DNA from 2 places in the Dyella sp. OK584 genome. Region 2 is predicted to be linked to the other one. Evidence: predicted binding sites of a transcription regulator. Region 2 holds the regulator's gene; the other holds the start of a gene.

Region 1 (16,145 bases), 2.2 Mb from region 2:
GTATTGGGAACAGGAATTTCCCGCCCTCAATCCGGTCAAGCGTCGCGGCAACCGCCGTTACTACCAGCGTCACGACGTGCTGATGATCCGGCAGATTCGTGGCCTGCTGTACGACGAAGGCTTCACCATCACCGGCGCTCGCGCCCGGCTGGAAGGCCCGCAGGCACGCATGGAGTCGAGCATTTCGCACCAGATCGTGCGCCAGGTGCGCATGGAACTGGAAGAAGTGCTGACGCTGCTGCGTCGCTGAGCTTCAACAACGACTTTCGGTACTACCAGCTAAGCTGGTAGACTCGTCGACTTGCCGTATCGTCGGGGCGTAGCGCAGCCTGGTAGCGCATCTGCCTGGGGGGCAGAGGGTCGTGGGTTCGAATCCCGCCGTCCCGACCAATTCGGTAATAGTTAGAAGAACGGCGCCCCAGGGCGCCGTTTTTGTTTTCCGCTCGTCATTCCTGCGAAAGCAAGAACCCAGCGACTTCAGGCTTTGCCAGTGATCGAGGGAAAACCCGTCATTGCCGCTTCCGCAGGAATGACGGGGAAGCTGGATCTCAGTACAACACGCGACTGCGCAGCGTGCCCGGAATAGCAGCGAGCTCATCCTTCAGCGCGGCGGACTGCTTCTCGTCGGCGGCCACATCAATCACCACGTAGCCCACTTCGCTGTCGGTCTGCAGGAACTGCGCGTCGATGTTGATGTTGCCGGCCGAGAACAGTTCGTTGATGCGCGAGAGCATGCCAGGCACGTTCCGATGGATGTGCAGCAGGCGGCGGCTGCGCGGGTGCTCGGGTAGCGAGACTTCGGGGAAATTGACCGCCGACAGGGTGGAGCCGTTGTCGCTGTAGCGCACCAGCTTGCTCGCCACTTCGATGCCGATGTTGTCCTGCGCTTCCAGCGTGCTGCCGCCGATGTGCGGGGTGAGGATCACGTTGTCCATGCCCACCAGCGGCGAGACGAACGCATCGTCGTTGCCCTTGGGCTCCACCGGGAACACGTCCACGGCAGCGCCGAACAAATGTTCCGACCGCAGCGAATCAGCCAATGCATCAATGTCGACGACGGTGCCGCGCGAGGCGTTGATCAGCAGCGAGCCCTTGCGCATGCGTGCCAGCTGAGGTGCGCCGATCATCAACCTCGTGGCTGGTGTCTCGGGCACATGCAGCGTGACGACATCAGCACGCTCCAGCAGGTCTTCCAGGCTATCTGCTGCGCGAGCGTTGCCCAGCGACAGCTTGGATTCGATATCGTGGAAGATCACGCGCATGCCGAGGCTCTCGGCCAGCACGCCGATCTGGGTACCGATGTGGCCGTAGCCCACGATGCCCAGCACCTTGTCGCGCGCCTCGAAGCTGCCCGCAGCAGACTTGGTCCAGCCGCCCCGATGGCACAGCGCGTTCTTCTGCGGGATGCCGCGCAACAGCATGATCGCCTCGGCGATCACCAGCTCGGCCACGCTGCGCGTGTTGGAGTAGGGTGCGTTGAAGACAGGAACGCCGAGGCGGCGGGCGGAACCCAGGTCCACCTGGTTGGTCCCGATACAGAAGCAGCCCACGGCAATTAGCCGTTTAGCCTGCTGAAGCACGTCGTCGGTGAGATGCGTGCGCGAGCGGATGCCCACGATATGCGCCTCGGCAATGCGAGCCTTGAGCTCGGCCTCGGGCAAGGCTTTCTCATGGAACTCGATCTGGCTGTAGCCGGCGCGGTGGAAGCTTTCGACGGCGCTGCGGCTGACGCCTTCCAGCAGGAGCACCTTGATGTCTTGTTTCGGGAACGAGGTCTTCATGGGCCGTTGCGCGATGGAGAACACCTTCACTATGCCAGACCTTGTGACAGTTTTGCGGCATCGCAACACTGGACGTTGCGGCCCGTCGCTGGCAGGCTGGGTGGGCACTTGGGGAACCTTTCATGACTGACGCCCGCCTGGCCGAGCTGACCCATCGGCTGCCCGATCTTCGACTGCTGACCGACCCGGCCGATCTGGAACACTACGGCCGCGACTGGACGCGGCGCTGGACACCCGCGCCGCTGGCCATCGCCTTGCCGTCCGACGTGGCCGAAGTGCAGGCCATCGTGCGCTGGGCGAACGAGCATGACGTGGCCGTGGTGCCTTCAGGCGGGCGCACCGGCTTGTCCGGCGGCGCCGTGGCCGCCCATGGCGAGCTGGTGCTCAGCCTGGAGCGCATGAACCGTGTGCTCGGTTTCGACGCGGTGGATCGTACGCTTAGCGTACAGGCCGGCATGACGCTGCACGCGGTGCATGAGGCGGCGCGCGAGCATGGCCTTATCTATCCGGTGGATTTTGCCGCCCGTGGCTCTTGCTCCATCGGCGGGAATATCGCTACCAATGCTGGCGGCATTCGCGTGATCCGCTACGGCAATACGCGGGAGTGGATCGCAGGGCTCACGGTGATCGCCGGCAACGGTGAGCTGTTGCAGCTCAATCGCGGGTTGATCAAGAACTCCAGCGGTTATGACCTGCGCCAACTCATGATCGGCTCGGAAGGCACGCTGGGCGTGGTAGTGGAGGCGACGTTGCGGCTCACCGACCCGCCGCCACCATCGCAAGTGATGCTGCTGGCTCTGCCAAGCATGGATGCGCTGATGGAAGTGTTTGCGCTGTTCCGCGCGCGTCTCTCCCTGCAGGCATTCGAGTTCCTTACCGACGTGGCGCTCAAGTACGTACTGTCGCACGGTGCACAGCGCGCCATCGACGGCGAACACCCGTATTACGTTGTCACCGAGTTCGACGCAGGCGAAGCCGCGCAGGACACCGCGCTGGCGGTGTTCGAGCTGGGCATGGAGCGTGGCTGGATCAGTGATGGCGTGATGGCGCAGAGCGAAGCGCAGTCGGCGGCCTTGTGGCGGCTGCGCGAGGGTATTACCGAAAGCCTCGTGCCGCATCGGCCGTACAAGAACGACATTTCACTTCGCATCAGCGCGCTGCCCGCTTTCCTGCACGAGATCCAGGATCTACTAGGGCGCGAGTACCCGCACTTCGACGTGGTGTGGTTCGGTCATATTGGCGATGGGAACCTGCACATCAACGTGCTTCGTCCGGCCGATATGTCCGACGCCGACTTCATCGCCCAATGCGAGCACGTTACCAAGCTGCTCGCCGATACCTTGCAGCGCCATGGCGGCAGCATCTCCGCCGAGCACGGCATCGGGCTGGTCAAGCGGGCCTACCTGGGCAGCACACGCAGCGAGGCGGAGATCGCCCTCATGCGGGGGGTGCGCCAGGTGTTTGACCCCAAGGGCCTGCTTAATCCGGGCAAGTTGTTTATCTGAGGGGCAGCACTAAGGCGGCTCTAAGGCCAAAGTTGCATGCTCAGAGGACCTCACCATTCATGGCTCCCGACATGCAACGACATCTTCGCAGTGCTCTGGCCACGACGCTGCTCGTGCTATGTGCCTCCCACGCCTCGGCAGCCGCGCCGCAGCCCACCGATTATCGTGTGCTGTCGCGTTTGGCGTTGGGTGGCGCGGGTGGTTGGGACTATCTGAACTTTGATGCGCAGCGCCGGCATCTGTTTGTCAGCCGGGGCGACCGCGTCCTGGTGATCGACGTGGACCACGACAAGCAGATCGGCACCATCCCTGGTACTCAGGGTGTGCACGGCATCGCGTTCGACCCCACTCACGGACGTGGTTACACCAGCAATGGGCAGAGCGCGTCGGTGACCGTGTTCGATCTCGTCTCGCTGGCCGTGGTCGCCACAGTGACCGGCACCGGCGAGAAGCCCGATGCGATCCTCTACGATCCTGCGTCGAAACACGTGCTCACCTTCAACGGAAAGGGGCACTCGTTCAGCGTGATCGACACCGAGCGTAATGCCGTTATTACCTCGGTACCCCTGACGGACAAGCCCGAGTTCGCGGTAACGGACGCGGCGGGGCATGTCTATGTGAATCTGGAAAATCGCGGCGAACTGGTGAAGATCGACAGCAAGACCAACACGGTGGTTGCCACCTGGTCGCTGGGTTCGTGCAAGTCGCCCAGCGGATTGGCGATCGATGCAAAAAGGCATCGGTTGTTCTCGGTGTGCGATAACCAGCAGATGGCCGTCATCGATGCGGATAGCGGAAAGCTGGTCACCAGCGTGCCCATCGGAGATGGCCCGGACGCCGTAGTGTTCGACGAAAGCATCGCCACCGTATTCAGTTCCAACGGCGAGAGCGGAACCATCACTGCCGTGCATCAAGATGATGCGGATCACTACAGCGTCGCAGCAACCATCCTCACGCAGCCGAGCGCACGCACGCTCACACTCGATCCCAAACTGCACCGCCTGTATCTTTCCGCGGCCAAATTCGCCTCGTCCCCTGCGCCTGGTGGCGGCCGGCCGGCCATGGTTCCCGACAGTTTCACGGTGCTCACGGTGGGCAGCCCTTGAGGTCTTGGCTTCTGACGAGAGGGCGGCGTGCTAGCCTAATTGGCCGTCCCCCCGTTTGCTAAGTCAGAGCATCCTGAAGGAGCAAGAGCATGTCGCAGGCACTTCGCACGCTGTATCCCGAGATCGAGCCGTATGACAGCGGCATGCTCAAGGTGTCGGACCTGCACACGCTGTACTACGAGCAGAGCGGCAACCCCAACGGCAAGCCGGTGGTGTTCCTGCATGGCGGTCCAGGCGGCGGCACCAATCCCAAGTGTCGCCGCTTCTTCGATCCGGCGGTGTATCGCATTGTGCTGTTCGACCAGCGTGGTTGCGGCAAGTCCACGCCGCATGCGGAGCTGAAGGACAACACCACCTGGCATCTGGTCAACGACATCGAGCGTGTTCGCACGCACCTTGGCATCGATCGCTGGCAGGTGTTCGGTGGGTCGTGGGGTTCGACGCTGGCGCTGGCCTATGCGCAGACGCATCCCGAGCAGGTGAGCGAGCTCGTGCTGCGCGGCATCTTCATGCTGCGTCGCTGGGAGCTGGAGTGGTTCTACCAGAAGGGTTGCGACGCGCTGTATCCGGACGCATGGGAGCCCTACCTGCATGCGATTCCGGAGGCCGAGCGAGGCGACCTGATGAGCGCGTATTACCGCCGGCTCATCAGCACCGATCCACAGGTGCGCGTGAATGCCGCCCGCGCCTGGTCAGTGTGGGAGGGGGCGACCAGCTACCTGTGGCAGGACACGGCGCATATCGAGTCCAGCGGGGAAGACGAGTTCGCGCTGGCCTTCGCGCGTATCGAATGCCACTACTTCGTGCACGGCGGCTTCTTTGAGCACGATGATCAATTACTGCGGAACATCCAGCGCATCCGCAAGATTCCCGCCGTGATCGTGCAGGGTCGCTACGACGTGGTGTGTCCGATGCGCAGTGCATGGGACTTGCACCGCGCGTGGCCGGAAGCGGACCTTCGCATCGTGCAGGACGCCGGCCACTCGGCGTTCGAACCGGGCAATATTTCCGAGCTGGTGCAGGCGACGGATCGATTCGGCGGCTGAAGCTGCGGGCGCTCGACGCGTGACCGATCGTCGCTGGTGATCTGGAACGATCAGGCCGTAGGCGACGTCGCGCGCGAAAACACGTGCATTCCGATGCCTCCACGTTTCGCATGACGTTTCGCACGCGCCGCGAGCGTGGTGATCGGCTGAGCGCGTTGCGGCAACGGCGGCGACAGTTCAACGACACCCATCACCACCGTAGTGAAGGGAAAGAACTGGAGCTCGCCACGTCGGTCTTTGCCGCGAAGGCCACCGCGGGCGATGTCGGCGGCATCGAACAAATGGGGCGAGCGCGTGTTGAAGGCATCGATGACACGCTGGCAGCGTGCCTTCCAGTCCGCGCTCTGGAACAGCACCACGAAATCGTCGCCGCCGATATGGCCGATGAAGTCGAGCGCCGGGTCCACATACTCACTCAACAAGCTTGAGAGCAGGCGGATCATCTCGTCGCCGCGCGAGTAGCCATAGTGGTCGTTGAATGGCTTGAAGTCGGTGAGATCGGCGTGCACCACGGCGAAGCGTTCACCGCCCTGAAGCAATCGATCCAGATGTTCAGTGGTGGGAATGTTGCCGGGCAAAAAGGTCAGCGGATTGGCGTGACGTGCAGCATCGATGCGCAGTTCGCTCACGCGGCGTACCAGCGCCTCGCCGGTGCCTAGTCCACGGTAGATGCCCTGGCTGGTGACAATGAATCCATCGGCGAGATAGCGCTGGTCCTCGCCGCGCAGAACATCCGCGAGGCTTTCCAGGCTGCGGTGTTCGTCGCATACCAGCGGCGCGCTGTTCATCAGCGCCGTGCACGACTTACGCGCGAGCAGCTCCCGGGCGAACGGCTGTGCCATGCGCTCGTTCACCAGACGCCGGTTGATCAACCCGATGGGGTGGCCATCGTTGACCACGGCGACGGCGTGGAGCTCCGGATGATCGACGAACAACGCCATCACTTCCTCGTTGGTCTGTCTTGGATGCACGGCCGGCGCTTCGATCAGCAGATGGCTGACCTGGGTCGGGCGCTGCGTGATGGGCCCACGAGGACGCGGCAGCACGCAAATCGATGGCGTGTGCAGTAGCTGTTTTGCCTCCGGGCTGACTTCCGTCGCGGGCTCGGCGGCGGGACGGCCGATCAGGAAGCCTTGTGCGAAAGGGATACCGAGGTCACGCAGAACGCGCAGGTCGGCAAGATCTTCCACACCCTCGCCAACGAGATCCGTACCCAGGGTTTCAGCGACCTGACATAGCGACCGCACAATGGCCAACCGTCCCGCGCTGCGCGACAGGCCGTTGATGAGGTAGCGATCGATCTTCACCACGTCCGGGTGGATCTCGTTCCACATCTGGAAGTTCGAGTGGCCATTGCCGAAATCGTCGAGCGCCACGCGCACGCCGTGAGCACGCAGATAACCCAGCGCATGCGCAAGGCGCGCAGGGTCCTCCGCCATGTCGCGTTCGGTGACTTCGATGGTGACGCGCGCGGGGTCCAGTCCGCTGGCCGTCAGCGCGTACAGCACGTCGTCTGGTCGCAACGCATCCTGCAGGATGGCGTGGGCGCTCAGGTTCACCAGCAGTCGACCGGTTTCCGCGTACCCGGCGAACTTGTGGCAGATGGTGCGCGCGGCATGCAACTCGACTTCCGCGAGCCGACCTTCCATGCGTGCAAGGTCCAGCAGGTCGAGGATAGGCAAATTGCCAGACACGAAAGTACAGCGGCTCAATCCCTCGTGCGCCACGATCTCGAACGTGTCGACGCGCACCACGGGCTGGAAGACCGGTGTCAGGCTTCCTGCGACGAGTGCGCTCTCGAGCATGGCTTTGCGAGTGTGAGGGTAGGCGAGGATGGCTGACATGCCTGGCGTGGGTTCAGGCCGCTCTGGCGGCCCGAGTTGGGCGCGTCAGTGCGGAGGGAGGCCGTGCTTCCTGCATCGGTCTTGGAAGGTCTTCCTGCTGTGAAGGAAGACGGAAGAAGGCGACCTGGCGCATCAGCGCCTCGGCGTCGAGAGTCAGTGCGCGGCCCGTGACGTTGATGTCTTCCACCAGGCCGGCATTGGCGTGAGTGATCCGATCCATTTCCATCATGGTCCGGTTGATTTGGGTAATGCCGCTGACCTGAGCTTGCCCCGCATCGGAGATCTGCGAGACCAGCGCCGATACGCGCGTCATGCTCTGCATGACGCCATCGAGCGCAGCGCCCGAGCGCGCCACGCGTTCGCGGGCAGCGTCCACGGCTTCGGTACTGCTGTTGACGAGACGGCGGATATCCTTGCCTGCTTCCACGCAACGGTGCGCCAACTGGCGGACTTCGCCAGCCACCACCGCGAAACCGCGGCCGCGTTCTCCCGCCTGCGCCGCTTCAATGGCGGCGTTGAGCGAAAGCAGGTTGGTCTGGAAAGCGATACTGTCGACCAGATCCACGATCTCCGCGATGCCGCGGCTGGCTTGCTGAATGGCGTGCATGGAATCGAGCGCCTCGCTCGCCACATGGTGGCCTTGCTCGACATGCGTCAGTGCTTCGCGCGCCGCACCGGCTGCGCCGTCGGCATGGCCGGCACCTTCCACGGCGGTCGAGGCTACGTGCTCCATCGACGCCGTGGTCTGCTCGAGTCCAGCCGCCTGCATCTGTGTGCGCTGGCTCAACGCCTGATTGTCGTGCGAAAGATGGCGTGCGCGGTCGTCCACCGACAATGCGCTGGCGCGCACCTGGACCAACACGCGCGTGAGCTGTTGGTCCATCGTGGCGAGGGCGCGCAACAGCTTGCCGAGTTCGTCGTCTGTACCCGCATCGATACGCTCGCCCAGCAAACCGGCGGCGATGCGTTGCGCTACCTGCGTTGCCAGGTTCAGGCGTTGCATCAACGAGCGCATCAGCGCGCCGTCGAGCAGTATGGTGATGAGCAGAGCCACGACCAGCAGCACGCCCAGCACCATCATGCCCTGGCGATCGGCCTGGCGCTGCGTTTGCACCTGCTGGTTGCCCTTGGCCAATGCCGCTTGAAACAGGTTGGCAAAGTCGCTTTGCAGAGGTTCGAAAGCGGGCTGCACTTCGGTACTGAACTTGAGTGCGCCCAGGTCGAACTGGCCGGCGTCGAGCAAGGACAGTGTCTCGTCGATAGCGCGGTCGGCTTCGGCGCGATGCACGCCGGTGAGCTTCAGGGTCTGCGTTTCCTCTTGCGCCAGTTCGCTGCTGAGCAGAGCTTTCCAATGGCGTTCGGCATCCACTCGATCGGCATGGATGCGCATGTGTGCATCCTCGACGGCGGAAGGCAGCTGCGAAAGCACAGCATGCACCAGTGCCTGCAGGCTGCTGTTGTAGTCATTCTGTACTCGGCCGACATCGGCAGCGGGGCTGAGCGAGCCTTGCACGAGACCCTGGATGCGCGAGTCGGCCCGATGCAATTGCAGAACGCCGGCGGCGCTCATCACGGCAAGCAATCCAAGAATAGACAGCAGGCGCAGCAGCAGTCGCCGGCGCAGCGTCAGTCCGGGAATCCACTTCGGTAGTTTCAACATGGCACGTCTGGGTGAGGGAACTGCTAGGGGTGTCGGCTCACCGCGCTACAACTTTAGCTAGAAAGCCAAAAAAAATGTCTTAAATATCAATTTGTTATAGTTATTTTGAGAGGGCGATAAAGTGCGGCAAAAGTGACACAACAATATGTCGATCGAATGACTCTCGCGCCGCATTTCACATTTCACATTGCACAGAAAGCACAAGGCCCCACTGTCGGCGGTGGAGCCTTCTGTATGACAACGACCAGAGATGATCCGAACAAGCCTTCGTTCGTCATTCCAGCTTTCGCTGGAATGACGGTGCATTCGAACGGGCCTTAGCTCGCAGGCAACTGCTTCGTGCCGAAGATCTTGTCACCCGCATCGCCCAGGCCGGGCAGGATGTAGCCGTGTTCGTTGAGTCGCTCGTCGATGGCGGCTGTGTAGATCTCCACATCGGGATGAGTCGCCTGGATGCGCTTGAGTCCTTCCGGCGCGGCGACTAGGAACAGACCCTTGATGCGTTTGCAGCCGGCAGCCTTCAGCATGTCTACGGTGGCGACCAGCGTGCCTGCGGTGGCGAGCATCGGGTCGACGATCAGCGCGATGCGTTCGTCCATGCGACCGGTGAGTTTCTCGTAGTACGTGATCGGCTTGAGCGTTTCCTCGTCGCGCTGCAGTCCCACCACGCTGACTTTCGCCGCGGGAATCATGTCGAGCACGCCGGGAAGCATGCCAAGGCCCGCGCGCAGGATCGGCACGATGGTGATCTTCTTGCCCTTGATCTGATGCACGGTAAGCGGACCGGCCCAGCCCTCGATGGACTTCTCAACGGTTTCCAGATCCTTGGTCGCTTCATAAGTAAGCAGCGACGCAACCTCGGAAGCCAGCTCGCGGAACTCCTTGGTGCTGATGCCGGCGCGACGCATCAGGCCGAGCTTGTGCTGGATGAGCGGGTGACGGACTTCGACGATCTTCATGCGGGAACCCGACGATGGTGGCTGCTGCGATTGTGGCCCAGGCCGTGCGCCAGGCACAAAAAAAGGGTGCCGGTGGTCGCCGGCACCCCTGCGGCTGGCACTGGGTTTAGTGCGCGGCCGGGGCGGCGTCGCCCTTCAGGCAGGTGCTCATGAACTGCTTGCGGGCGTCGCCCTTGAGGGTCTTGGCTTGCGGGTCGGCGTTGCAGGCCTTCATCTTTTCCTGCTGGGTCTGCTTGGCCGGGGCCGCGGTCTCACCCTTCAGACAGCTGCTCATGAACGCCTTGCGATCATCGCCAGTCTTGCCCGTGGCCTGCTTGTTGCAGTCGGTCATGCGCTGCTGTTGCGAGTTCTTGGCGGGCGCGCTGCTGCTGGCGGCCTGTGGCGCGGCAAAGGCGGTGGAGGCGGCGAGGGCCAGCGCGACGCTGGCAACCATCAGGCTCAAACGCGAAGACATGCGGGTACCCTCCTTGATGACCGGCGAGTGCCGGCGGCGCAAGTCTATGCCCGCCGACATATCGGATGGGAGGGGAATACTGACCTGCGGCGCGCTGCGTTCAGCAACGCCGCAGGAAGGTTCAGGCTGCCTCGGCCTTGAGCTTGCGGGGGCCTTGCAGCAGCGCCTGTCGTACGTGCGACACCACCATGTCCACTTCGGCGCTGGTGACCAGGAAGTGCGGTGTGAAGCGCAACGAGTTGGTACCGCCGTGAATCACGCCCACGCCGCGCTCGCGCATGTACTCCTCGATGGAGTCCGCGCCGTAACACTTGAACTCCGGCGACAGCTCGCACGAAAACAGCAGACCGGTGCCTTGTACCTTGGTAATCAGGCCGCCCAGCTCGTTCTTCAGCACGTTGAGCTTCTCGACGAATTCCTTGCCGCGCTCGCGGATGTTGTCGCGCACGTCGTCCGTCAGCTCACCGAGCGTGGCCAGTGCCACGTCGAGCGCGCGCGGATTGGCCGTCATGGTGTTGCCGTAGATGCCCTTGCGGTACAGGCCTGCGGTGCGTCCGTTTACGGCGAGCACAGAGAGCGGGTACTGGCCGGCATTGAGCGCCTTGGAGAAGGTTTCCATATCGGGCGACGCCAGCTTCTCGAAGCCGGGGTAGTCGGTCACGGATAGTACGCCGTGTGCGCGCAGGCCAGCCTGGATCGAGTCAACCAGCAGCAGCGTGCCGTGTGCTTCGGTGAGCGCGCGTGCCTTCTGATAGAACTCCGGCGTTACCGCACGGCCCGGATCGCCTTCGCCCATCACCGGCTCAAGGAACATCGCTTCGATAAACCAGCCGTGCTTGTCGGCATCGGCGAATACTGCTTCAAGCTGCGCGACGTCATACGGCTGCACAGTCAGCAGCGTGTCTTCATTGCGATAGCTGGCCAGATGCTGCAGGTAGGTCTTGCGGGTGGAATCCGAATACAGCGCCGGTTTGTCGGTGCGGCCATGGAAGGCGCCCTTCACCACGAGGCGCTTGATGGTGCGGCCGGCATAACGCGCGCCGGCGTCCGTCATCAGCTTGGCATTGACGTCGGCAATGCGACAGGCCAGGCCCACCGCTTCGGAACCCGAATTGAGGCACAGATAGCGCGTGTACGGATTGCTGCCACGATGGCGGCCCAGCTCGCGATCCAACGCCTGAGTGAAACGCATCTGCGAGATGCTCGGCGTCATCACGTTCGCCATCACCTGCGGACGCGCCAGCGCCGCGTCGATAGCGGGATGGTTGTGGCCAAAGCCGAGCATGCCGTAGCCGCCGTTGTCGTGGGTCACCGCACCCTTCAGTGTGACGATCCACGGGCCGCGTGCAGCTGCCGGCAGATAACGGTTGATAGCATCGTCCGGATAGAAGTTGACGTATTCGGCCTGCACCTTCGCCAACTGCTCGGACTCGTCCAGCTTGAGGAAGTCACCCAATTCGGCGCGCAGCTCGCGGTGGCGCGCGATAGCTTCCTCGATCGCCTGCGCCAGTTCCGGATGACTGGCAGCAAAGCGTTCGATGGTGGCGTCGTCCAGGCCAGTGGTCAGCGATGCTCCGCCGAATTCGCGCAGTTCGCGCAGCTGATCAATCACGCCCATGGGTTTCTCCTTCAATGTCGACCTGCCTACCGTCCCGATGGCATGCACGTCGATGTGTCAACGAATTCGTAGTGGAAACGCGTGACCATTCAGCGTTTCCCGGCCTGTGGAGGCCATGTCGCATTGCGATCCATCACGGATGTGGCAATGCAACGACCACCTGAGCATAACGCGGCGATGTCGCCGCCGGTACCCCGGGTGACGCTTGTCACCTGCGTCGGCTGACGCTGGCGACTGCTGGCAAACCCTTGCCATGCCTAGCATGGCGGTCAACAAGGAGGAGCCATGACACACCCTGTCGCAGCAGTCGCCAGCCTCGCTGGCGCAGTGAAACGTTACGGTGATTTAACGGCGCTCGATGGTCTGGACCTCATGCTGCACCGCGGCGAACTACTCGCCCTGCTGGGCCCCAATGGAGCAGGCAAAAGCACCGCTATCGGGCTGCTTCTCGGGCTGATGCGTGCCGATGCTGGTCGCGTGGAATTGTTCGGCCGCGACCCGCAGGACATCGAGGCGCGCCGGCGTGTCGGCGTGATGCTGCAGTCGGCCATGTTGCCGGGCACGCTCAGCGTGGCGGAACTGCTGCGCCTGACGATGAGCTACTACCCGTCGCCACGCACTTTGGACGAAACGGTGGAGCTGGCGGGCGTTGCCGATCTGCTGTCACGACGCTACGCGGGGCTGTCAGGAGGACAGCAGCGTCGAGTGCAATTCGCCATGGCGCTGTGCGGTCGACCCGAGCTGCTTTTTCTCGACGAGCCCACCGTGGGCATGGACATCGACGCGCGACAGAAGCTCTGGGCAGCCATCCGGCAGATGGTTGCAGAAGGTTGCGCCGTGGTGCTCACGACACACTATCTGGAAGAGGCCGAGGCACTTGCCCAGCGCGTCGTGGTGCTGGCCAAGGGCCGCGTGCTCAGCGACGGCAGTGTGCATGCATTGCGTTCGCGGGTAGCGCAGACACGCATCCGTTGCATCACCGATCTGGATGCCCCGACGGTAGCAGCGTGGTCGCGCGTAGCGTCGGTGGCGCAGGAAGGCGGACGTCTGGAGATCCGTACAGACGCCGCCGAGCAGGTGGTGCGTCGGCTGTTGGATACCGATCCGGCACTGAGTGAACTGGAAGTGCTGCGCGCAGGGTTGGCTGAGGCATTCACTGAACTGACCCGCGAATTGCCCATCGAACAGGAGGCCGCGTGATGCAAGCCGTCGAAGTCATTTCCACAGTGCGTCGCGACCCCAGCAACATGCCCTGGCGTCGTGTTCTGGGCGCCTACCTGACCGAGATGCGTAGCGAATGCCTGCGCTATCTGCGGGCGCCGGGGTTCATGTTGCCGGTCACCTTGTTCCCGACCATGTTCTATTTGCTGTTCGGCGTTGTGATGAACCACGGTGCCGACGCCAATGCCGCGCGTTATCTGCTTGCCAGTTATGGTGTGTTCGGTGTGATGAGTCCTGGCTTGTTCGGTTTTGGCGTCTCGCTGGCGATAGAGCGCGACAATGGTCTGCTCACTCTCAAACGTGCGTTGCCCATGCCGCCCGGCGCTTATTTGCTTGGCAAGATGCTGATGGCGATGCTGGCGGCCGGCATGGTGATTGTGCTGCTGCTCGTGTTGGCCGTGGGATTGGCGCACGTATCGATCACGCTGTCGCAGGCGGCCTTGCTGTTGCTCACCGGCATGCTCGGCGTGTTGCCGTTCTGCGCGCTGGGTATGTTTGTCGGCACGCTGGTGAAAGGGCAGGGAGCGCCCGGAGTGCTCAACTTGATCTATCTACCAATGTCGTTCCTGTCGGGCCTGTGGATGCCACTGTCGATGCTGCCACCCGCGCTTGCACGCATCGCGCCGGTGTGGCCCAGCGCCCACCTGCATCTCATTGCCCTGCGAGCCCTGGGGCTCGGGCAGGAATCAGTATGGGTTCCCGTGCTGGTACTGGCCTGTTTCGGGGCAGTGTTTTCGATGCTGGCGGCACGACGCCTGCGTCGCATCGGTTGAAGTACGATGCGATTCGGAGGCAACTCCCATGGGAGGTGGGTGTGGTGCGCAAACTGATTAGTGCATGGTTCACCCCCGCACCGGATTCGATGGTGGCGCATAGCATGCGCAAGGGTAAGTCGCCCTGGGTCGATACGGTTCACTTGCTGTGGTCCGTATGGGTGTTCATCACCCCGGTGTTCGATCAGTTCACTTTGCGTTGGGCACTGCTGACCCTCATCAGCTATCCGGTGTTTCTGCTGCTGTACGCCTTCTGTTGCTTGGCATCGCGACGCGTGACTTACCGGTATGCGCTGATGCTGGTGGCGATGGGCCTGGTGCTGATGCCGTGGTATCCCAGTGGGCTGACGTATTTCATGTATGGCTGCGTCATGTTGTGCGGTCGCCGCATGAGCCTGCGTGCGTACATGGCCGCGCTTGCCGGGCTCAATGCCATTTGCCTGACAGAGGCGTGGCTACTGCACTATCCGTGGCAGGCCATTCTCTGGATGCCGCTGAGCAGCTTCATTGTCGGCATCGCTGTCAATGCAGAGCGGATGAGCGAGGAGAAGGAGGTCGAGCTGCGACTTTCGCACGACGAGGTGCGTCGCCTGGCCGCCACGGCCGAGCGTGAGCGCATTGGTCGCGATCTGCACGATCTGCTTGGCCATACGTTGTCGTTGATCACCCTGAAGCTCGAGCTATCGCGCAAGCTCTTCGATCGGGATGCGGACGCCGCGCGACGTGAGCTGGAGGAAGCCGAACGCGTGGCACGGCACGCATTGGCGGAGGTACGCGCCGCCGTCACCGGTATCCGCGCCACCGACCTCGCTGCCGAACTTGCTGCTGCCAAATTGCTGCTTGAGTCTTCCGATGTGGTGCTCGACTACGGTGCTCTGCCACCGTCGCTGCCGGTGCAGCTGGAGCGTGGCCTTGCGCTGGTCTTGCGCGAAGCGGTTACCAATATTGCACGTCATGCACGTGCCGACAGGGCTTGCGTGGCGGTGAATGTCGTCGGCGAAGCGTTGCAGCTGCGGGTCGAAGACAACGGTCGCGGTGGCATCGGCGAGCATGGCAATGGGCTTTGCGGCATGCGCGAACGCGTGCATGCCCTGGGTGGTTCGTTGACCGTGGAGTCGCCGGCAGGCCAGGGAACGCTGCTGCTGATCAGTGTTCCGTTGCGGCTTCGATCGAGGATCTTTGATGTGCCCGCGCCCAGTCGTCCGGCAACCGCTGATCTGACGGCGCAGGAGCGGCACGTTACATGACGCATTGGCCACGCATGCGACCGGATTCGCTGCTCGGGCAGCTGCCTTCACCCACATTTCTGCTTTTCGTATCGAACGACATCCCTGAAAGGAGCGCTGCATGATTCGCGTGATGCTGGCCGAGGACCAGGCCATGGTGCGTGGCGCGTTATCCGCCTTGCTCAATCTGGAATCGGACATCGAAGTACTTGGCTCGGCTGCCGATGGTGAGCAGGCCTGGCGCGAACTGCAGCGTTTGAAGCCGGATGTGTTAGTGACCGATATCGAGATGCCGGGCCTCACCGGCCTGGAACTCGCGCAACGTATCCAGCGCCACGGGCTGCCGATGAAGGTGATTATCGTCACCACGTTCGCGCGCTCCGGGTTCCTGCGTCGCGCGCTGGATGCCGGTGTGTCGGGTTATCTGCTGAAGGACGCGCCGGCCGAGAATCTCGCCGAGGCGCTGCGCATGGTGCATCGCGGTGGTCGGGCGATCGATCCGCAGCTGGCTCTGGAAGCCTGGTCGGAGGCCGATCCGCTCAATGATCGCGAGCGTCAGGTGCTGCGTCTGGCCGGCGAGGGGCAGTCTGCCAACGACATCGCCAGCCAGCTCAATCTTTCGCATGGCACAGTGCGCAACTATCTTTCCGAAGCCATCGGCAAGCTGGGCGCCACCAATCGCATCGAGGCATATCGGCTGGCGCGACAAAAGGGCTGGCTCTGACGAACAGAGGCAGCAGCTTCCAAGAGAGGCGCGTCGCAAAAGCGCCGGCTCACGGGCGTTCAGCCGTCCAATCCGGGTTTTTGGGCGATAATGACCTATTCGACGCTCAAGCCCTGCCGTGAAGAAGACAGATTTCGATTTCGAACTCCCGCCCGAGTTGATTGCCCAGGCACCGCTTTCCACACGTTCGGCCAGTCGCCTGCTGGTGCTCGACGCGGTGGCGCAGAC
Region 2 (16,145 bases):
GCAAGGGCACTTCTTTCGAACTGCCGATGGAGCCGCTGTAGTAGGCATAACCTACGCCCCAGTTCCAACCGGGCGTCGGCGGTATCAGGCCGGCATACGAAGTCGCCTGCTCTCCGGTGATGGAGCGACCCAGGGCACCTTCGGTCGCATAGGCTGGCACAGCCGCGCCAGCGGCCAATAGAAGAGGAACAAGCGCAAGTCGTTTCATGGCATCCCTGGGCGGAGAAGAGTGGTCAGGCCAAACGCGCCGCCAGTGAGGCATATGCGCATGGCGCTCCGTACGCTGGATGCCAGCGTGGTCGTCCAGGCGATGGTGGACAAGCGAAATTTCACCTAACCCGGCTACGTAGAATTACCGAACTCCGTCACTGCCCTGATCGACGCAGTCCGCCACCGCGAAGCCGAAACAGGCCGGTTCCGCAATGTTGGGGAACCGGCCTGTCCAACAGCATTACCGATCGCGCGTCACTTCCGCCGGTGCCGCATCTCCTGCCTTCTGCGCCAACGGCAACGCGTCCGTTACCAGGTGCATCAGAAAGCGACCCGACTGATCCTGCATCATCATGTGCGCCGAGTCGGCAAACGAGACCAGCTTCTTCGACGGCGCCTGGATGTGCTCGAACCACTCCTCGCTCAGCTCATGCGCCGTGGTGTAGTCGTGCGCACCCACGTACACGATCACTGGGCAGGCGAACTTCGTTACGTGATCGAAGTCGACCGCGAGCAACGCTGGCAGCAGATGGTTGAGCGAGAACAGGCTGCCCTTGTCGATCGCGTCGAGATCTTCCCGGCTGTAGTCGGGCGACAGCTCTTCGGCGTCCACGTCGAACTGGAAATCCTTGCGGCCCCAGGAAAGACCGCCGTAGTACATCTCCCATTTGCTGCGCATGCCGATGCGGTCGAGCGTCATCTTGCCGGTGCCGGGATAAGGCGCCATGGCCTCAAGCTCGCGAATTGCCGTTTGGTTGCCTTCCGCCTTCGCCTGGCGCAGGGAAAACGCATAACCCACTTCCTCATTACGACGGCCGTTCACCACCTGCCCCGTGGAAATGTATGCGTAGAACCATTCCGGATGCTGCTGGGCCAGTTCCACTCCGAGAACCGTTCCCCAGGAATGGCCCAGCAGGAAAATCTTCTGCTTGCCGTAGTGCTCACGCAGATACTGCACCACCTGGGCGGCATCGTCGGTCATGCCCTTCACGGTCATGCCCGGCGCCATCGCTTCTTCCGTGTTGGCGCGATAGGTCTTGCCAGAGCCGCGCTGGTCCCATTGCACCACGGTGAAGTAATCCTCCCACGGCGTCTGGAACGTATAACCCTCGGGCATCGCCGGCGAGGCCGGGCCACCGTGCAGGAACAGCAGGATCGGATTACGACGATCCTTTCCGCGAATCGACACCCATTGATCGATGCCGTTGATGTGCAACTTGATCTTTTCGTCCACACCCTGGGGCAAAAGGATCTTGCGATTGCTTTCCAGGATGCGCGTGACCTGGTCGCGCGACATCAGCGCCTTGTCCTTGGCAGGCGCGGTCGGCGCACTTGTGGCGGCAGCCGGCGCCGTCGAGGAGAAAGCATTGACCGATACCAACCCCATGACGAGGGCCAGCGTGAAAGCAAAGGGCGAACGGGACATGCTCAACGAATTTCTCCTTTCTGGTTATGTGGCAACCGATCAAGCCCGGTAACGTCGGCGAGATCAGAAGATGCAGTGATCGCGCACGCGAACGAGCGTGTGACCGTTGCGTCCACTAGAGCAAGCCGCGTGCCACCGGGAAACGTGCAGCGGAATCGAGTCTTTTCAGTAGCTTGCCGAGCAGGCGTAAAAAGTTGCTGCGTCCGCGGACAGATTTGCGGACGTCCGGCCCGTGGACACTCGCCTGGCGGATTTCACTTGCACAACATCCTCAGGCGGGCAAACTGTCCGACCCATATCGCAGGATCAGTTGCGTGCAGGCCATTGATGTAGATCCGGGCTTCTTCCGTTTGGCACGTTTTCGCTGTGTGTCCAGTTTGCTGCTATTGGCAACTTGCATGGCTGGCGCCGTGACTGCCCATGCCCAAGTGAACGATGCGAGCACCAGGGCGAAGGCATCACGCGGACAAACAGCCGACGAGCTATCCATCCAGATCAATGCTGACAAACTGACGCTCGCTGTTGCCAAGGCACCACAGATCTATCTCTACGGCACCATCGATGCGGATGCCGCCGATCGTTTCGGCGCGCTGGTGAGGTCGGGGAAGATTCCGCCCCGATCCGATATCTATCTCAATTCATCGGGCGGGGACATTCGCGCGGGCATGGCTCTGGGACGGATGTTTCGATCCGGCTTGATGGCGACGCATTTGGGTGTACCACGGCGCACATCACGTTCCCCTCAAGGACCCAAAGCCGCGCTCTGCACGGGTGCATGCACTTATGCCTACATGGGTGGGCTCTATCGGTGGGCGCCAACCGGCAATGATCGCTTCGGCATGCCGCCATCGGATGGCATCGAGCAGAAAGCGGTCGGCGTCGCCAACACGCCGCTGGCGTCGGGCGACGTTGCTTCCTACGTGAAGGACATGGGCATTCGCGCAGAAGCGCTCAAGCCTGCCCCAACGACACCACGCGAAGACGTCGCCTGGCTTACGGGCGACCAGATGATGGCCACGGGGCTGGCCAACAACGGACGTCTCGCGCCCACGGCAACCTACCATCTGATGTCGGGCGCGCCCTATCTGACGCTCGGCCAGAGCGCTCGCGACGGCGAGCACCGCATCACGCTGTTGTGCAAGCCCGAGGGGCTGACGCTCACTGCGTACTACATGGTTGGCGTGGAGCGCGCGCGACGCATCGTGGCACGCGCGTCGCGGTCGTATTTCGAGATCGACCAGCAGCAAACCCTGCAGGGAGAACGCGAGAGCGTCATTGCTACCAGCGAATCGGTGGTCATCAGTCGCCCCGTTCCGTTGTCCCAGCTGACGCAATTCGTGACCGCGCGATCCATGGGAGCCTGGCTCGCCGACAAGGGTGGCGCAGTGCGCTACGGTTTCACCATCGATCTCGACACCATCAAAAGCGAACTCAAGACCTACAGCAGCACCTGCGAGCAATTAGCGAAAGCTTCCAGAAGTGGAAAGACCTGAGCTGACCCCAGGGCCTGCATCGGCTAGTTGAGGAGGTCCTCCCAATTGGCAGGGACTTTCTCCTTCGGCCCCGGCACGCCTTGCTCGAGAGGGTGCGATTGCGGTGGTACCAATGAAGGGCCGTCGAAGAACTCCTCGGTTCGAAAGTCGTAAAACCAGTCTTCGCCAGGTTCGAAGCTGGCTATAACGCCGTGACCCGTCGACTGGAAATGCTTGGTCGCGTGCTGGTTCGGCGAATCGTCACAGCAGCCGATATGACCACACTGCGCGCAGCGACGAAGGTGAAGCCACCAGTGGCCGTCTTTCATACACTCGACGCAACCCGTGCCGCTTGGCGGGACACTCGCATCCACGCCTTCATGCTTGATGGTCATGATCGTTATCCCTCTCCGTGTGTCGACATTATCAGGCCAGATCCGCTCTTAAACCGACGTCATATCGCCCCACCCAAGCACTGCTGGTGCCTTTGCCAGGCATGACTTCCAGACAGTTTAGAAGGCCAAACGTCTACATCATGTAACAGGATTGATACATCACAGCGCGCGTCTTCCATGCATTTCGAAGCCACCAGTCTTCATTCGTTGACACTCTCAGGAACCGCGCGTAGCCTCCGGCTCGCCGCACATGCGCGCAGCCATGTCGAGGGGAAAACCGTGAAACGCAACTCGATACTCATCGTGTCATTGCTCTTGCTCGCGACCCTTGGATCAGCATTTGCGCAGGATGCCAAACCTTATAAGGACGGCCAGGTTCGTGTCGTCAGCTTTGTAAAGATCAAACCTGGGCAGTTCAACAACTACATGAAATTCCTGGACGGTCCTTACAAGACGAACATGGAAGCCATGAAGAAGGCTGGCCTGATCACTGGCTACACCGTCTATCAGACACAGGCACGTTCGCCACAGGATCCCGATCTGATCCTCGCCGTCACGTATTCCAACATGGCAGCACTGGATAAAACCGACGAGGCCGATGCCGTCCAGGCAAAGACCTTGGGTCCGAGGGATGAACGTGACAAGGCGTCCGCGGACAGAGAGTCGATGCGCGAATTGCTCGGCAGCCAGATGCTACGCGAGCTCATACTCAAATAGCCTCGGCCATCGGCTGCCGACAGGGAGGAGGCGATCAACGAAACGTGATTGCCTCCTCTCATTTCATTTCCCTACCGGAAGACCGGCCCGGCTCCACAGCGACAGCGCGAGCCCAACGACGATCAATGCCAGAAGAAAGAGATTGACGATGAACCCTGGCGGTGACCCTATTGTGGCTATCGGCAGGAAATACAGGATCAACTTCCTGCTCAGGTGCTCCAGCAAGAAGAGCGCAAACAAGAGCGGCACCATGGCGCGATATCGGACCATCGCCACGCCGCACAACAGGCACATCACGAGCTGACCCAATCCCCATATGGCGAACAGGGAAACAACGGCCTGGGCGCCCGCTGGCGTGAACGCATCAAGGGGAATGCCATCAGCCGAGCTTGCCACGTGGTGGCCATTGAAGATCGAGTTCACGCCGATGCCCACCTTGATGAGCACGAGCAGGCCAAAGATCCAGAGCGCGAGCTTGTGACCGTGATACGCGTTGTCGATGCGCTGAGGAAGAAGCTGACTGGACATGGCGTGTCTCCACTGGTGGAACGCTATTCCCCCGAAACCGGACTGCCACACGGCCAACCGCAAAGGTCCGGCTATGCAACCCTGTCTAAGCACGAAAGTTTCTTGCGCAATCCATCATGCTGATGAGGGAGTATCTGCGCAAAATCGGTTATCCATCCATTCCGCGCTACCCGCAACATTCGTCGCATGCAACGCCAGCCGCAACCGTCGCGGCTTTAGCTCGTCTGGCCCACAACCGCTTCGAGTGGCTATGTTCGCCAGCGTGACACTAGTTCTCCCGGATAAGGCGGAGATCGTTGAACTTGCGCCGCTCGATCAGCGCATTCACCTTGCCATGATCGTCGCGACGAAAGACCAGCAGATTGCGTTCGTCATCGCTGCCCATGAATACATCCTTCGCGATGGGTTCAAGCACGTTCGCGGTGCCCCCGGGGCGTGTCACATAACTCAGCTCGCCGCCCTTGCTGATTATCGTCCAGGCACGGCCCGGCCCGTATCGATAGGTGCCGGCGTAGTCGTGAAGGTCCAGGCCGGACACGGCGAGCTTGGGCGGCGGCGTAGGCAGTGTCACGTCCTCGTAGCCGGCGAGCTTCCACGCGCCATCTTGCTTGACGAAGGTGAGCAGCGACTCATAGCGCACGACGAAGTTTTGCCCGAACACGGTTTCGCGTTCGTACTCCTCCACCTGCAGTATCGCCGTGTCACCGTATTGCTGCGCATGCGCGTCGCGCAGCTCGATACTTCCGGAAAAGCCCGCCGGAAAAGGATGGATGGACGCCACGGTATCGGCTTTGTGCGCAATGCGGCCGAACTCGTCGATGATCACTGCGTCATCGGTAAGCGCCTTTTCCCACACTGCCTTGTCACCCGTGGGAATGGCGTCAACAAGGTCCTGCGTGGTGTGCAGCAAGGTATCGCGCAACGATGCGGGCGCTTCGACGGCAAGCGTTGGCGAGGTTTCGCCTATCGATACAAGGAAGGCCAGCAGGAGTCCGAACGATCGCATGCGCATCATGACGTCTCCCGGGAATTGGCCGGAGCATGCGCCGCTCCCGATGCCCGTACCCGTGCCTGAAGTCACAGCGCAGGGGCGTTGCGGCGCCCCTCGATTCGAGCGTTGCCCGAAAGCGTCAGGCCGCCTCGCTCTCCAACGGAAGACGGCACAGGCAACGCACGTCGAGCAGGGCGATGAAGCTCCCTTGCCAGGGCAAGATGCCGTGCACCGGATCGTCCTCACGCGCTGCACCGCCCGGTAGCGGCGGAGCGATTTCCGATGTGCCGGGCGACACCAGATCGCCGATGGCATCCACACGCAGCCCTACCAGATGCGGGCCATGCGAAAGCATCACCAAACGCACCTGGGCCTCATCGTCCCCGACAGATTCGGGGAGGCCGAGGCGGCGACGGCCATCGAGCACGGGTACGATGCGGCCGCGCAGATGGCGGATGCCGAGCAGGTCGTTCGCCGCGCCGGGCACAGGCGTCAATTCGCCGTCGCGGATGACTTCGCTGACATGTCCGAGCGGCGCCGCGTACAACTGCCCGCCAAGGCGGAATGAAAGCCAGCGTTCGTCGGTGGTGTGGTTCTGGACAGGACTCAAGACATCGACTCCCCGGCATGTGCCGGCACGGCATGTATCGCGTATGCGTTCGTCACGGCCCGTGCTCCGGCGCCCTGTTGTGTGGCGCGGTCACGATAATGGTGCCGGCGGCGGCATTTGGCGTGAGTGGCGCTGTGTTCTCGCCATGCGGCTCGGCAAGCACGACTTTGTTCACGGGCACATCACGGCCGACCTGCAACGGCCTGATCGGCGCGGGCATGTTCGGCAATGCGGCAGTGGCCTGAGCCGCAATGGTAGAAGCGGCAGGCGCGGGCGCTCCACCGGCGTCACCGTTGTCCACCAGCTGCCCCATGTGCTCGACGTCGTTGTAGAAGCGCTTGGGTGCGTTCTGGTCGCTCAGCACCACGACCAGCACGCGACGGTTCTGGTTGCGGCCGTCCTCAGTGGCGTTGTCGGCATTGGGGCGATATTCGCTCCAGCCGACAATGCCAAGGCGTTGCGGGTCGATGCCGTGCTCGGAAAACAGCCTCGCCACGCTCGCCGCGCGCGCGGCGGACAATTCCCAATTGGAGGGATATAACGAGGTGTTGATCGGCCGGTCATCGGTGTAGCCCTCGATGCGCACCGGGTTGGAGAACGGATGCAGGATGGCGGCGATCTGGTTAAGCACGTCATCGGCGGGCGGGGAAATCTTCGCCACGCCGCTAGGAAAGAGAATGTCGGTGCGCAGCTCGATCTCAAGCCAGGTGGTGGTCTTGCGCACGATCACCATTTGCTTGTCGATAAGCGGCTGCAGCGCGCGCTGCACTTGATCGCGGATCAGCTCCAGGTTCTGCTGCTCGGTGTGCTCCTGAAGCCGCTGACGTACATCCATCACGCGCACCGGCTGCGGACGCTGCGGAATCGGAACATTGACCGGTGTAGTGGCCGCGCCCGGCTGTCCTGCGGGCGAGGCCAGCGCTGGATCGACGTTGTGCGGCTGCACGCGCGTCTGCGGCATCGGGGCGATCACATGACTTGAGCCGTTGAACGCCTCGATGATCGATTCGGACATCACGCGGTACTTGCCTTCGTTCACCACGGAGACCGCGTACATCACCACGAAAAACGCCAACAACAACGTCATCAGGTCGGCATAGGGAATGGCCCATGCCTCGTGATTGACGTGGTCTTCGTGGTGTTTTCTAGAGCCCCTCTTCATATCCCGAGCGCCTCGCGCCGGGAGCTGTTTGCCCGCATGGCAAGGAAGAACGAGGGCGTGTATGTCGATACACAACCGAGTGATGACACCGCCACGCGGGCAAACAGACCCGGCGCGAGATGTTTGGGATATGAAGAGAGGCTCTCCATTCTCACGGCAGGTAGCCCTGCAGCTTGGCCTCGATCTGACGCGGGTTGGAGCCTTCAGCGATGGCGACAAGACCTTCGATCACAATCTCGCGCATCTGCGTCTGCTTGTGGATGATTCCCTTCAGGCGCGCTGCCATCGGCAACATCCACAGGTTGGCCAATGCCACGCCGTAGATGGTGGCCACGAAGGCCGCGGCGATACCGTGGCCGAGTTTGCTGGGGTCGGCCAGATTCTGCATCACCGCCATCAGGCCCATCACCGCACCGATGATGCCCATGGTGGGCGAAAAGATGCCGGCGTTCTCAAACACCTTGGCCGCGGCAAGGTCAGTGTGCTCGCGTGCGTCCACTTCCACTTCGAGCACGCCGCGAATCGCCTCGGGCTCGCTGCCGTCCACCAGCAGCTGCAGGCCCTTGCGCACGAAGGTGTCGTCTTCCGATTCGATCTGCGGCTCCAGACCGAGCAGACCCTGGCGGCGCGAGATTTCGCTCCAGCCGACGATGCGACTGATCAGGTCGGCTGGCTGATGCTTCGGTGGCTTGTACACCTTTGGAAACATCGCCAACGCGTTCTTCAGCACCTTGCCCGTGTTCTGCACCAGCAACGCCGCAATGGTGCCCAGAAACACGATGACGAAGGCCGCCGGATTCCACAGCGCTTCCACGCTGGAGCCCTTGAGGATGGTGCCGACGATCACGACCACGAAGGCCAGGATCGTACCGATGAGACTTACCAGGTCCATGTCAGGCGCTAACTCTCAGGGATGGGAGGAGTTGTCCGTCGTTGCCGGCCAGGCCAGCCAGATCCATCACCAGCGCAAGACGACCGTCGCCGGTAACCGTCGCACCCGCCACAGCGGGTACGCCTTCGAACAGGGGGCCGAGCGGTTTCACCATCACGTCTTCGCGACCCAGCACGTCGTGCACCAGGCAACCCAGACGCATATGCCCAATGTGTAGCACCACCACGTGACGTCCCGAAGGACCGTCCATGCCAATCCAGCCGGCGAGGTCCGCCAGCGCGAGCGCGCGACCGCGATGCGATGCCACCGCGCGGCCGTCGAGCCATTGCTGCTGACCCGGTGCCAGCTCGAACACTTCGTCAATATTGCTCAGCGGAAGCGCCAGCTGACGCGCACCCACGCGCACCATCAGCACGCGCTGGATCGCCAGTGTAAGCGGCACGGCCAGTTCCAGCGTGCTGCCACGACCGAGCTGCGAGCGCACCTGCAACGTGCCACCGAGTTCAGCCACGCGTGTCTTCACCACGTCCATGCCAACACCGCGACCGGAGATATCGGACACCGTGGCGGCCGTGCTGAAGCCGGGGCGGAAGATCAGTTCGTAGCATTCGTTCTCGCTCAGGCGCGATGCCTGCGCCTCGTCGATCACGCCCTTCTCCACCGCCTTGCGGCGCAGGACTTCGGGGTTCATGCCGCGCCCATCGTCGGACACGGTGATGACAATGCGCTCGCCACGCTGGCTGGCGGAAAGCGTCACCTTGCCCTTGCGCGACTTACCGGCACGCTCGCGGTCCGCCGGCATTTCCAGGCCGTGGTCGAGCGCGTTGCGGATGAGATGAACCATCGGGTCAGCGAGTGCCTCGACCAGGCTGCGATCGAGGTCGGTGCCTTCCCCTTCCTGCACCAGTTCCACTTCCTTGCCGAGCTGGCGCGAGAGGTCGCGCACGATGCGCGGGAAGCGCTGGAACAGGCGGCCAACCGGCTGCATGCGCATGCCGAGCACGGTGGCTTGCAGCGCATCGGACACACGATCAAGTTCACTCGCGGCGAGCGCGAGCGTTTCGTCTCCGTGCTTCGCCGCGAGGCTCAGCAGGCGATTGCGAACCAGCACCAACTCACCGGCGCGATGCACCAGGGTATCCAGGCGCGCGGTATCCACGCGCACGGTATTTTCAGGTGCCGGCGCCGCACTACGTGCTGCAGGCGCAGCGTTGTGTACGGGTGCGGCCTGAGCGGGCGCCGCTGACAGTGCTCCGGGCGCAGAGCCCTTGCCATGCAGGTTGTCGAGCAGCGACTCGAATTCATCGTCCGAAATGCTGTCCGCTGCCGATGCTGCAACCGGTACGGCTTCCTGCGCGCTGGGCATACCGCCCTTGCCGTGCAGGTTGTCCAGCAGCGCTTCGAATTCGTCGTCGCTGATGCTGCCCGATGCGGTTGCAGGCGCAGGCGTACCCGGTGCACCGCCACCGCCGTAGAGGCTGTCCAGTAGCGCTTCGAATTCGGAATCGTCGATGGTGCCGTCGCTCGGCGGCGGCGCTATCGGTTTTGGCGCGGGCTTCTGCGCGACGGCGCCGGCGGGCGAAATCCGCTGCAGCAGGCTTGGCGGCGGCATCTCCATCGTCGTGCCGCCGGCCAGGGCAGACAGCATGTCGTTGAGCAGATCCAGCGCTTCCAGCAGCGCATCCATGCGGTTGGAGTCGAGCAACAACCGCCCACCGCGTGCCACGTTGAGCAGATCTTCCGCGTGATGGCACAGCTGCACCATCGGCTCCAGGGCGAGGAAGCCCGCGCCGCCCTTCACCGTATGGAACGCGCGAAATACCGCATTCAACAGTTCGGCGTCGCGCGGAGCAGTCTCCAGCCCGATCAGCTGCTCGCCCAGGCGCTGCATAAGATCCCCGGCTTCCGCCAGGAAGGCATCGCGCAGCTCCGTGTCCAGCTCCGGCGTCATGCTCAGAACCCGAATTCGCTCAGCAAACGATCAGCCTCGTCCTGGCTGGTGACCTTGACCGGCCCCACGGCCACTTCGCCATGGGCCAGTGCGCCGGTGAGGCTCACCAGCTCCAGCAAGGAGTTCTCCACGCTGCTGATGAAGGCGACCACTTTCTTGATGCGCTGGCCGGACAGGTCCTGCCACGACTGCGCCACCACGAAATCGGCGAGGCCGTCGCGGCAATCGTTGGCGAAGGTCTGCGCCTGCTTCGCCAATATATGCGCGACGTCGCTGGGCGGCGTGCCGTCGATCACGGCGTTGGCGTTTTGAGCCACTGCTTCGGCCAGCGGACGCATGCGCTCGGCAAAATCGAGCGAGCGGTGCGCAGCCTGCGAACTCATTTCCAGCACATCATTCAGGTGCTGGCGCGCGTGGGCCACGCTACCCGGAACGCCTTCCTGTGCCAGATCGCCACCGAGGCGACGTACGGCGTCGTGCAGGTCACGGGCCAGCAGGCCCAGCGCACGGAACACGCGCTGCTCGCGCTGGCGCACGAGTACATCCAGCGCCTGCTCGAAAGCGGCACCATCGGTACTGTTGAGCAAGTCGTGCAATTCGCGCGGCAGTTCGCCAGCCATCAGATTCGGTTGTGCGTTCATGCGGTGGCTCCGCTGGCGGCAATCCGCTCGAAAATCTTGGTGAGTTTTTCCTGCAGGGTGACGGCGGTGAACGGCTTGACGACGTAGCCGTTCACGCCGGCCTGCGCGGCGGCGATGATCTGGTCGCGGTTGTTCTCCGCGGTGACCATCAGCACCGGCATGCCCTTCAACGAAGGCTCGGCGCGAATCGCGCGCAGAAGGTCAATGCCCGTCATGTTGGGCATGTTCCAGTCGGTCACGACCAGATCGAAGGCGTTATTGCGCAGCATCGTCAGGGCGTTTTCGCCGTCGTCGGCTTCCTGGATGAGCGGGTTGCTGAAACCCAGCTCCACCAGAAGGTTGCGAACGATGCGCCGCATGGTGGAAAAGTCGTCCACCACCAGGATCTTCATATTCTTGTCCAAACCACTTTCTCCGCTTGCACCGTGTGGTCCGGTGCGCCATGCCTGAAGGGAATCCCGGGGTTATTACTCAATGGTGTTCACGGCTCAATCTTGTTCGCGCCAGTCGGTCATGCGCGCGCGCAACCGGACGACGGCCTGACCGTGGATCTGGCAGACCCGCGATTCGGTGACGCCAAGTACTGCGCCGATCTCTTTGAGGTTCATCTCTTCCTCGTAATACAGCGACATCACTAACTGCTCGCGTTCTGGCAGGCTGCCGATCGCATCGATCAGCGCCTCGCGCATGCCGGCGTGCTCCACGCTGTCCTGCGGCCCAAGGCTGTCCGCATCGGCTACGTCGAACGCCGCGCCACCATCCCCTTCGTCCGGCACGGAGAGGCTGAGCAAACGCGCGCTCGCCGCATCGGCCAGCACCTGGTGGTATTCCTCGGCACCCATGCCCAGTCGCCGCATGACCTCGGCGTCATCGGCATCGGCGCCGGTTTCGATCTCGATCTGGCGCACCACTTCGGCCATCTCGCGCACCTTTCGGTGCACCGAGCGTGGCGTCCAGTCGGTACGCCGCAGTTCGTCGAGCATCGCGCCACGAATGCGGATACCCGCAAACGTTTCGAAGCTCGCATTGCGTCCGGTGGCGAAATTGCGCGCCGCTTCCAGCAGGCCAATCATGCCGGCCTGGATCAGGTCGCTCACGTCCACGCTTGGCGGCAGGCGGCCCATCAGGTGATAGGCGATCCTTCGCACCAGCGGCGCGTGCTGGCGAACCAGTTCGTCGGCACTCTGCCGTTGCAGTTGCAGATATTCGGAAGCCACGCTCATCTCACCACCCCGTCGCCGCTGCGGCCTGCCTGCTGAAGAAGGCAATGCGGTCCAGCCCCAGTCGCTCGGGTTCACCCCATGTATCGACCGCACCTGCCAATTGCTTGAATGCCTGTCCCGAACGACTCGACGGCCACAGATCCACCACCGCGCTCTGGCGCTTGATGGCCTGCTTGAGCCGTTCGTCGTGCGGCACCATCCCCATGAATTCCAATGCCACGTCCAGGAAGCGGTCGCTCACGCGTGCCAGCTTCTGATGCAGCTGCCGCGCTTCGCCCGCGTTGCGCACCATGTTGGCCACCATGCGGAAGCGGCGCACACCAAAGTCACGGCTGAGCACCTTGAGCATGGCGTAGGCGTCGGTAAGCGAGGCCGGTTCGTCGCACACCACTAGCACCACATCGTCGGCGGCCGCGGCGAACATCGCCACGTTGTCCGACAGGCCCGCAGCCGTATCCACCAGCAGGTAGTCGGGCGGCGACACCAGATCATCGAACGCGCGGATCACCGCGGCGTGCTCGTTGTTGCTCAGCTGCGCCAGTCGACGTGTGCCGGAGCCGGCGGGCACGATCTTCATACCATGCGGGCCCGTCAGCAGCAGGTCTTCGATGCCGCAATGGCCGTCCAGCAGATGACCGATATGGCGCGTTGGCGTGAGGCCAAGCAGCACGTCGATGTTGGCCAGGCCCATGTCGGCGTCCAGCAGGATCACCTGGTGCCCGGCCATCGCCAGCGACATGCCGAGGTTCACCGACACGGTGGTCTTGCCCACACCGCCCTTGCCGCCAGCCACCGCGATGGCGCGGCAACGCCGGCGCGCGGGAGGGCTGGCAAGGCCAAAGGCCTGATCGGGTGTGGGTGTTTGTTTGCCATGCCGCTCGGCCAGAGCCCGCAGCATGCTTTCCAGGCCAATCGCCTGATTCATCGCAAAAGCACTCATGCGCCAGCCACCGCTAGTCCGAAACGTTCTGCCATCACATCGTCATCAGCGGACGCCACGCCGTTGCCCTTGAGCACCTGGGCGGCGCGGCACACCAGCACACGCGCGTCGGCGGTGGCGATGTCCTCGGGCACACGCTGGCCGTCGGTGATGTAGTCGAGTGCGAGCCGATGACGGATGAGCACCGACAGCGCACCGCCGAGGCTGGGTGCCTCGTCGAGTTTGGTGAGAATGCACGCGTGCGGTTTCAGCGGCAGGTATGCGCGCACCGCTTCATCCAGCGATGGGGCCTGCGCATTGGCGGCCAGCACCAGGCATGAGCGCAGTTCGCCGCCGTTGCCCAGCACTTGCAGCTGTTCGGCCAGTCGCGGATCGCCACCGGCGAGTCCTGCCGTATCCACCAGCACCGTGTGGCAACCACGCAGCAGATCCAGTACCTGTCGCAAGCTGTCCGCGTCATAGGCGGGATACACGCGCACGCCCAGCAGGCGACCGTAGTGTTCCAGCTGCGCGGCAGCGCCAATGCGGTAGTGATCGGTGCTGACCAGCGCAACCTGCGAGGCACCCTGACGCATCACCGCACGCGCGGCGAGCTTGGCAATGGTGGTGGTCTTGCCGACGCCGGTGGGTCCGACCAGCGCCGTCACGCCGTGGCGTTCGGACTGGTCGCGCCGGCTGATGGAAAGGCTGCGGCTCAGCACGCCCAGCGGCAGGTAGCGCGCCTGTTCGGGGGTGATGTTCGCAGGCAGCTCGGCCACCAGTCGACGTGCCACATCCGACTCGATGCCCAGGCGCGTCATCTCGCGCAACACACGTGCACGCAGCGGCTGGCGGCGTTCCATGTCGTTCCACACCAGGCTGGAAAGCTGCGTCTCCAGCAACTCTCGCAGGCTGCCGAGTTCGGCACGAACGCGAGCCGTGTCCTGCACGGCGCGCTCAAGCAGAGGATGAATCGGTGCGGACGGGTCGATCGTTACGGTCGGCTGCGCTGCCTCGACAGGCGCGACGGGCTGCATCGGAGCCGCAGGCTGGATTCTGGGGGTAGCGGTTTGCAACATGTCCGACGCGGGCGGAGCCATGGGCGGCCGTGCGCGCGACAGCGTGACGGTTACGCCATCGTCGTGACGGCTGATTGGCGGCAGCGGCGGCGGCATGACGTCGTTCCGGCTCGCCGTCATCGGTTTCGCTTCGGCCGACGCATGATCGGACGGCGTACGCGACTCCACTTGCAACGGCGCACCGTGGCGTGCGGCTTCGCGCACCAGCGCCTCGTCATAATCAACGGCGGCGATGATCTCGATGCCATCGCTCATGCGGCGCGTGGAAAGGATCACCGCATCCGGGCCCTGGTCCTCGCGCACTTCGCGCATGGCCTGGCGCATATCGGCGGCGACGAAACGTTTGATCTTCATGCTTTGCTCCGCAAGCGGGAGCCGGCGATGACGAAAGGCGAATGGGCAGGCTGCAGGCCTGTGGGGCCGTGCATCGCTCGCTGTTCCAGTTCCCGATATTTCATTTCCGACTCCCGACTCTTATCGACCCAGCGCCTGCACCAACCGCACTCTCCGGTTGTCGGGCACCTCGTTGTAAGCCAGTACGTGCAGGTTCTGTGCCACGTGGCGAGTGAAGCGCGCGAGCCACGGACGCAGCTGCGGCGCGACCAGCAACACCGCGGGTTCGCCACTCATTTCCTGCTTGCGCGCGGCGTCCGCGACGCCTTGCTGCAAGCGGTCCGCAAGACCCGGTTCCACTGCGGCGCCCGCCACACCGCCATTTGCGAGGGAGCCGAGCAAAATCTGTTCGAGCTCCGGCGCCAGCGTGATGACCGGAATCTCGGTGCCCAGCCCGGTGATCTCCTGCACGATCTGCCGACCCAGCGCGACGCGCACGGCGGCGGTGAGAGTGCCGGGATCCTGACTCTGCCCCGCATGCTCCGCCAAGGATTCGACGATGCTCCGCATGTTGCGGATCGGCACGCGCTCGGCCAGCAGGTTCTGCATCACCTTCACCACCACGCCCAGCGACAAGCGCTTGGGCACCAGGTCTTCCACCAGCTTCGGCGTGGTCTGTGCGAGGCGGTCGAGCAGTTGCTGTACGTCCTGGTGACCCAGCAATTCGTGCGCGTGGCCCTGCAGGATGTGCGACAGATGCGTGGCGATCACCGTGGCCGGATCGACCACCGTGTAGCCCAGGCTTTGCGCGAGTTCGCGCTGGCCCGGCTCGATCCACATCGCCTCCAGGCCGAATGCCGGATCGCGCGTGGCGATGCCGTGCAGCCCTTCCTGTACACGGCCCGGATTGATCGCCAGCAGGCGGTCGTTGTGAATCTCCGCCTCGCCCATCGGCACGCCCATCAGGGTGATGCGATAGGTGTTGGGGCCAAGGTCCAGGTTGTCGCGGATGTGCACCGGCGGCACCAGAAAGCCCAGCTCCTGCGAAAGTTTGCGGCGCACCGACTTGATGCGGCCCATCAGTTCGCCGCCCTGGTGCGTGTCCACCAGCGGAATCAGTCGGTATCCCACCTCCAGCCCCAGCGGATCGACGCTGGCGACGTCTTCCCAGCCCAGCTCCAGGCGTTCCACCGGCGCGGCCGGCGGCGGGATTTCGGTAGCCGCCTGGGCAATGCGTTCCTTCGCTTCCTGATCGCGTTTGATCATCAGCCACGCAGCGCCACCGCACGCGCCGCCCAGCAACAGAAAGGCCATATTCGGCATGCCAGGCACCAGGCCCATCACACCCAGCACCACACCAGCCACCGCCAGCGCACGCGGCTGGCCGAACACCTGGCCGATCAGCTGCTTGCCCATGTCCTGCGCCTTGGAGACGCGCGTGACGATCACTGCGGTGGCAATCGACAACATCAGCGAAGGCACCTGGGCCACCAGGCCGTCACCGATGGTGAGCAGGGTGTAGGTCTTGGCAGCGTCGCTCGCCGAGAGGCCGTGCTGCATCACGCCGACGAAAAAGCCGCCGACGATATTGATGAT

The links. Region 2 encodes FliA, which starts transcription of late flagellar genes. Its sites were predicted from a motif close to TAAAGTTTNNCNNNCNNNGGCCGATAA; they were not measured.
Region 1: a site for FliA is predicted at 8,972-8,998, ahead of AC3CBN_RS09990 (methyl-accepting chemotaxis protein). Genes of this name have one in related genera too.

The regions. Positions count from the first base shown of each region.
Region 1 is NZ_CM173542.1:2,244,831-2,260,975, forward strand. It holds gene AC3CBN_RS09955 (MerR family transcriptional regulator) at 1-250, shown strand, start outside; tRNA gene AC3CBN_RS09960 (tRNA-Pro) at 314-390, shown strand; gene serA (phosphoglycerate dehydrogenase) at 549-1,781, opposite strand; gene AC3CBN_RS09970 (FAD-binding oxidoreductase) at 1,904-3,286, shown strand; gene AC3CBN_RS09975 (YncE family protein) at 3,358-4,392, shown strand; gene pip (prolyl aminopeptidase) at 4,482-5,438, shown strand; gene AC3CBN_RS09985 (EAL domain-containing protein) at 5,489-7,243, opposite strand; gene AC3CBN_RS09990 (methyl-accepting chemotaxis protein) at 7,296-8,942, opposite strand; gene upp (uracil phosphoribosyltransferase) at 9,260-9,901, opposite strand; gene AC3CBN_RS10000 (PsiF family protein) at 10,008-10,355, opposite strand; gene AC3CBN_RS10005 (aminotransferase class III-fold pyridoxal phosphate-dependent enzyme) at 10,477-11,973, opposite strand; gene AC3CBN_RS10010 (ABC transporter ATP-binding protein) at 12,259-13,173, shown strand; gene AC3CBN_RS10015 (ABC transporter permease) at 13,173-13,967, shown strand; gene AC3CBN_RS10020 (sensor histidine kinase) at 14,057-15,214, shown strand; gene AC3CBN_RS10025 (response regulator transcription factor) at 15,315-15,917, shown strand; gene queA (tRNA preQ1(34) S-adenosylmethionine ribosyltransferase-isomerase QueA) at 16,036-16,145, shown strand, end outside.
Region 2 is NZ_CM173542.1:4,417,240-4,433,384, forward strand. It holds gene AC3CBN_RS20020 (SphA family protein) at 1-208, opposite strand, end outside; gene AC3CBN_RS20025 (alpha/beta fold hydrolase) at 452-1,636, opposite strand; gene AC3CBN_RS20030 (hypothetical protein) at 1,951-3,129, shown strand; gene AC3CBN_RS20035 (UBP-type zinc finger domain-containing protein) at 3,153-3,503, opposite strand; gene AC3CBN_RS20040 (hypothetical protein) at 3,681-4,220, shown strand; gene AC3CBN_RS20045 (hypothetical protein) at 4,284-4,748, opposite strand; gene AC3CBN_RS20050 (nuclear transport factor 2 family protein) at 5,017-5,763, opposite strand; gene AC3CBN_RS20055 (chemotaxis protein CheW) at 5,879-6,349, opposite strand; gene motD (flagellar motor protein MotD) at 6,402-7,511, opposite strand; gene AC3CBN_RS20065 (flagellar motor protein) at 7,663-8,403, opposite strand; gene AC3CBN_RS20070 (chemotaxis protein CheA) at 8,405-10,354, opposite strand; gene AC3CBN_RS20075 (protein phosphatase CheZ) at 10,357-10,995, opposite strand; gene cheY (chemotaxis response regulator CheY) at 10,992-11,399, opposite strand; gene AC3CBN_RS20085 (RNA polymerase sigma factor FliA) at 11,484-12,218, opposite strand; gene AC3CBN_RS20090 (MinD/ParA family ATP-binding protein) at 12,220-13,143, opposite strand; gene flhF (flagellar biosynthesis GTPase FlhF) at 13,155-14,570, opposite strand; gene flhA (flagellar biosynthesis protein FlhA) at 14,691-16,145, opposite strand, start outside.